Regions from separate parts of the Aliiglaciecola sp. NS0011-25 genome, predicted to be linked through region 1. Evidence: riboswitches for the same ligand, from Rfam matches in the RefSeq annotation. Region 1 holds a riboswitch; the other holds the start of a gene.
What was found. A riboswitch is a leader RNA that binds a small molecule or an ion and turns the genes downstream of it on or off. The one in region 1 is predicted to bind cobalamin.

Region 1 (3,160 bases):
CCAAATTGATTGGTTATGCCATAGTACTGTTTATCATGACCTCTCTTTTGGCCTATGAAATTATTGCACGGGTACCACTAGAAGTAGACATTATCAGAGACCGAAATTCGTTATTCAGAGAAACAAACGATGGTCTAATTGAAAATGTGTATACCTTAAAAGTACTGAATAAATCCCAAGCTGAGCACACCTATAAAATTGATGTGGTTGGCTTAGAAGGCAATAAATATATCGGTCCAACTCAGGTGACTGTTGCTGGCGGGGAAGTGTTGAACTTACCGATTAGCATCGCAATCGATCCCTATGCGTTAGATGAAACCGTGACTGAATTTCAGTTTAAGGTGACCTCAACAGACAGTGACGATCCTGTTCAAATGAGTGAAACTAGTAAGTTCATATATCGATGAGTGACTCAATTGCGACTACCTTTGATTTTGCGCAACTTGGTCCTGATACAATACTGGATGCCATTGAATCCCGAGGATACCTAGTAGATTCGGGCTTGTTGGCACTGAACAGTTATGAAAACAGGGTTTATCAATTTATTTGCGATGATAAGCGTCGATATGTGGCTAAGTTTTACCGACCACAGCGCTGGAGTCGCGAGCAAATTCAGGAGGAACATGACTTCGCACAAGAACTGCATGATCATGAAATTCCTGTGGTTGCACCTTTACGCACCAATAATGAATCATTACATAGTTATCAGGGTTTTTACTTTGCCATCTTCCCATCGGTTGGTGGCAGACAATTTGAAGTCGATAATCTAGATCAGCTTGAATGGATGGGACGGTTTATCGGTCGCATCCATCAAGTATCTAAAGGCCAGCCGTTTAGTTTCCGTCCTACTTTTAGTATTCAAGAGCATTTGCTTGATGCAAACGCAACCTTGCATAAAACCGAACTTATCCCCAGCAGTTTGCATACGGCTTTTTTTACGATTTTAGGACAAGTTACTGAATTAGCGGCAAGCTTGTATAAACCGAATTCATCCATTCGTCTGCACGGCGACTGTCATCCTGGCAATATTCTATGGCGAGATGGCCCAACCTTTGTCGACTTAGATGATTGTAGAATGGGACCTGCAATTCAGGATCTTTGGATGATGTTGTCTGGTGATACCTACCAACAACGAATCCAAATGGACACATTGGTAGAAGCCTATGAAGAATTTTCACAATTTGACAGCAGCCAACTCAGTTTAATTGAACCATTGCGAGCTATGCGCATGGTCCATTATATGGCTTGGTTATCCCGCCGTTGGCAAGATCCTGCCTTCCCGCAAGCGTTCCCTTGGTTTGCCGACGCCAAATATTGGGAACAACAAATATTAGCGTTAAAAGAGCAATATTCCGCACTCCAAGAGCCAAGCTTGACCTTATTTTAATTACAAAATTATAAAATCCTATTTTTTTAAGAACAGATAGATATAATGCACACCTCTTAGGTGCCACCACTGGTGGTTAAACGGGAAGACAGTGCAATCAGATACCAATCTGATTAATGCTGACGCTGCCCCCGCAACGGTAAGCAAGTGATACTCAAGGGTATTTTTGATTAATAAGTTACCACTGTTTGAAAAAATGGGAAGGTTATTAATCGAGTCTTTATTAGGACACTTGTGAGCCCGGATACCGGCCTGAGAAGCATAGGTTTGTAGTCAAAACTCCAAACTGTAATTCATATGACATAGTACTCGGGCGGAGTACTTAACAAGGCTAAACAACATGCAAAATAAAACGACTCTTTTAGCGTTAAGCGTTAGCTTGGCACTGGCATCTCCCTCTCTCTATGCGCAAACACAAAAACAGCAAAATCAACAAGACATTGAAAAGATGACCGTTGTGTCTAGCCGTATTCAATTGCCAACCAATCGACTAGCCACCAGTGTTTCAGTATTAGATGAGAGCGATATTGAAATGCAAACAGCTCTCAATGTAACTGAAATTTTACGTCAAACGCCAAGTGTCGGCGTGTCTAATTCTGGCGGTTTGGGTAAAAGTACTGTGGTTAGAATTCGTGGTGAAGAGGGGTTCAGAACCAAACTATATATTGATGGCGTGGAACTCAGTGACACTTCATCTCCTCAAGTCGCGCCGATTTTTGATGATGTTCTAATTGACCAGTTGTCACGAATAGAAATATTGCGAGGCACCCAAGGTCTTTCCTACGGCGCAGATGCCGGCGGCGTTATAAGTATGTACAGCAAGCAACTAACCAAAGGTTTTGAAGCCAGTGGTACACTTGCAGCAGGGTCTTTTGATACACAAGTATTAAACGCTAATGTTGCTGGCGGCAACAACAGCGGTTCATTTTCGTTGTCAGCATCGAAAGTTAAAAGTGACGGTTTTAACGCGCAAGTTAGCGATGAAAGCGGTGAAAAAGATGGTTACGATAACCAAACTGTTCACTTTAAAGGCCAACTGGAATTAACTGATAAAATTGCAGCTTCTTTGGTATTTCGTAATGTTGATGCAGAAAATCAATACGACGGCTGTTACGACAACACCACCTTTGCACAAATTAATCAGTGCACAACGGAAGCGGATCAGCAAACTTTCCGCGGCGCTTTGAGTTATCAAGACAGTCATAGTCAACACCAAGTGGCTTACAACAAAACGGATGTTGAAAGAGATTTTATCAATAATGGTGAGTATGGATTTACCAATTCAGGCACTATCGATAAGTTTGAATACATTGGAAGTGTAAACTGGAAACAGCACGATCTTGTATTTGGTCTTGAAAAAGAAACCCAAGAAATCGAAAGCAGTGATTTAGACAGAAGTCAGAAAAGTCTATTTGTTGAGTGGTTAGGTCAGTTTTCAAATCAATTGGCGTTTAATCTAGGCTACAGATACGACGACAATGACACCTTCGGTAAACACAATAGCGTCCGCTTAGGTGCAGTCAAAGTAGTTTCATTTGATTTTGCGGATGTAAAATTTAAAACGACATACGGAACCGGCTTCCGGGCGCCAAGTTTGTATGAGCAAAGTTATAACGATGGCCCTTATGCATACGGTGAAGCTGCAGGCTTGCAATTGACCGAAGAAAATAGTGAAGGTTTGGATCTGGGTTTCGTCATCGATACTCATAATGGATTGAGCGCTGAAATGGTATTTTTCAAACAATCCATCGAAAACGAAATCGTATTTGATTT
Region 2 (3,160 bases), on a different contig from region 1:
TTGTTTATCCGTTTGTAATGACTGCTCAGTGCCTTGCGACGCTAAACAAATCGAAGTAGAGAGTAGGGCGCAGGCTAAGGCAAAGAGCCCATTAATAAACCTGACTTTGATGATTTGAAAAGACAACTTTAACGTCCTCGGTTTTTTTGTAGGGCAAATAAGAAAAATAGGCTGCCAATTGCGGAGGTGATAATCCCAATGGGGATTTCTTGGTTGTCGACTATCACTCTGGCGACAACATCGACCCAAATTAAAAAACTACCGCCAACTAGTACACAGCCAATTATTAAATTTCGGCTAGTTACCCCAAACCAACCTCGGACAATATGCGGGATCATTAATCCAACAAAACCAATTCCGCCGCAATAGGCCACTATGCATGAGGTGAGTGCTGCGCAAATGACTAAAACCATTAGACGCAATGAGTCTACTTTAATTCCTAATGTTTGCGCATTTTCATCACCTAACAACATTGCGTCTATGTGACGACCGAAAAGCCACAATAAAACAACACTAATAGTGACGATGGGGAGCATAATCCACACGAACCACATTTGTGCATTGGCTAAACTTCCGAGTAACCAAAAAATGACTTTATTGGCAGCAAAGGGCTCAGCCATGAATAATAAAAAATGACTTAAAGCGCTTAGCATAAACGAAACGGCCACACCGGCTAAGAGTAGATGCTCGGTGCGATTTCCAAATAATTTACGGGATAGTATCTGAACAATAGTGACAGCTAGAAAAGCCCCTAAAAAGGCAGCTAAAGGCAATGCATAAGTAAAGGGGATTTGCGCTAGAAAAGCAAAAGTTGAAGAGTATGAAGCTAAGCTACCATTGAATAGTAGGGTTGCAATACTTGCTCCTAACCCCGCTCCTGAAACCACTCCGAATAAATAGGGATCCGCCAATGGATTGCGATAGACATTTTGTAATGTTGCCCCGGCGACAGCTAAACCTGCTCCAACTAAAAAACCAACAAGCACGCGAGGTAGTCGAACTTGCCAAAATATAACGTCATCAACCTTAGCTGGGCAATTATTTAGCACACATTGAAATACGGTGAGCACATCAAGGTCTGCTGCGCCAAAAAACAATCCACAGAAAATACTCAGTAAGCTGAGGCTGGTAAGAATCCCCCATTTACTCTTAGACATCGACTGAGCCTCTATTCTTCTCATAATCGTCAAAATCAATATCAGGAGGATAAAACTCGATTCTTATTTTATTCGCACCTGGCTTTTCAATAATTTGACAGGGGGTTTTGAAAACCTGCTGCAATCGCTGTTGGGTCAACACATCTTTAGGATAGCCAAAGGCTAATAACTGACCTTGAGCTAAAAGCGCGATTTTGTCACAGTAATCGGCCGCGTGATTTAAGTCGTGCAGGCTCATGACTATAGTGACTTTGTTTTGTTTCGCTATTTTGCGCAATAAGGATAATATTTGATGTTCATAATACACATCTAAGTGGTTTATCGGCTCATCTAACACAAACAGTCCTGCACCTTGAACTAACGCTCTGGCAATTTGCCCTCGCTGTTGTTCTCCCCCCGACAACGAACTAAATAGTTGATGACTTTTTTCCCTTAAACCAACCTGTGCGATTGCTTCAGTAACCCTTGCTTTTTGTTCTGAGGATACCTTGGAAAATATAGATTGATGAGGAAGTAAGCCCATACTAACTATTTGTTCAAGGTTTAGGTTGAAAACACTAGCATTGAATTGATTCACTACTGCTATTTGTTTAGCTCGGGTAATTGCGGAAAGGTTTTCGAGCGCTTTTGAGTGCCAAAATACCTGTTGCTCAGAAGGATATTGACCAGAAATTAATTTTAGTAATGTGGTTTTACCCGCACCGTTTGGCCCTACCACAGCAATTAGCGCTCCCTCTTCTACCTGAAACCCAATATCAGATAATATTTGCGTATCAGCAATATAGTAATTGAGCTTATTTAGTTTGAGCATTGGTGTGACAGTCTTTTCCATTTTGTTTTATCGAAGTGATGTTAAGCGATGTAACAACCTATTCGATGTTTAAAATTATTGGTATTTAGGGAAATCGCAACGAAATGATTATGCAAGTCGATCGTGTATTCCCGCACGCTAGAAAAAAGGTATAAGTAAAGATTAGGCTGGTATCTGACTCTCAATCGGCAAGAATGCCAATTAATTACAGTTGCGGGTACAGTTTTGGATTTACACCAAATTCCCATTTTGTTTTCACTGGGGCGCAGGAAATAAAACTACCCTGTGCGTAACTTGGAGTGAAAAACCGAATCTATTATATAGCCAAAATATAGCAATCTTTGTCCTTGTGCCCTAGCGTTATTTGCTAAAAAAACGTTTAATATCGTACAAATAGAATAATAAGACAGGTATATGGGAATGTTTAACGCCGCTTCGCTATCGCGGACCATTGACGTTATTAACGATAATATATGCAAATTAGTTAGCTGGTTTACTTTGTTTATGGCGTTAATCACATTGCTTATCGTGATATTAAGGTATGGCTTCGATATTGGCTGGATTGCGATGCAAGAATCTGTAATGTATTTGCACGCTTGTGTGTTTTTGTTAGGTAGTGCCCATACGTTGCGGGTTAATGAGCACGTCAGAGTCGACATATTTTACAGTCGATTCGATACTGTTAAAAAAGCTAAAATAGATACTTTTGGTACATTATTTTTTATGCTGCCGGTTAACTTATTTATTTTTATTATTTGTTGGGATTACGTGGCATCTTCTTGGAATATTATGGAAGACTCACAAGCAGCTGGTGGCTTACCAGCGGTGTTTCTACTCAAAACCTTCATACTTTTATTTGCCGCGCTCATGGTTTTGCAGGGAATTTCAGAATTAATTCGCAATATCAGCGTTTGTTTAAATCACCCTAAAAACGTGATTACTGAGGATAAATAATGGAATACCTCTCTCTGATCATGTTCTTAGTTGTTTGTTGCACGTTATTACTGGGTTATCCAGTGGCATATACGTTAGCTGGAACCGCTTTAATTTTTGCGGGTGTGGGTGCATTATTTGGTGTTTTTGATACCGCTTATTTGCAAGCTGTACCTAGCCGACTTTATGGCATAGTGACAAATCAAACTTTAATCGCCGTGCCCCTGTTTGTTTTTATGGGGATCATGTTAGAAAAATC

Region 2: another riboswitch for cobalamin. It lies ahead of ABWV72_RS00300 (ABC transporter ATP-binding protein); the one in region 1 lies ahead of ABWV72_RS04175 (TonB-dependent receptor plug domain-containing protein).

The regions. Positions count from the first base shown of each region.
Region 1 is NZ_BAABWR010000003.1:242,229-245,388, forward strand. It holds gene ccoG (cytochrome c oxidase accessory protein CcoG) at 1-407, shown strand, start outside; gene ABWV72_RS04170 (serine/threonine protein kinase) at 404-1,387, shown strand; cobalamin riboswitch at 1,429-1,657, shown strand; gene ABWV72_RS04175 (TonB-dependent receptor plug domain-containing protein) at 1,728-3,160, shown strand, end outside.
Region 2 is NZ_BAABWR010000001.1:60,590-63,749, reverse strand. It holds gene ABWV72_RS00310 (cobalamin-binding protein) at 1-126, opposite strand, end outside; gene ABWV72_RS00305 (FecCD family ABC transporter permease) at 129-1,157, opposite strand; gene ABWV72_RS00300 (ABC transporter ATP-binding protein) at 1,150-1,989, opposite strand; cobalamin riboswitch at 2,117-2,269, opposite strand; gene ABWV72_RS00295 (TRAP transporter small permease subunit) at 2,383-2,922, shown strand; gene ABWV72_RS00290 (TRAP transporter large permease) at 2,922-3,160, shown strand, end outside.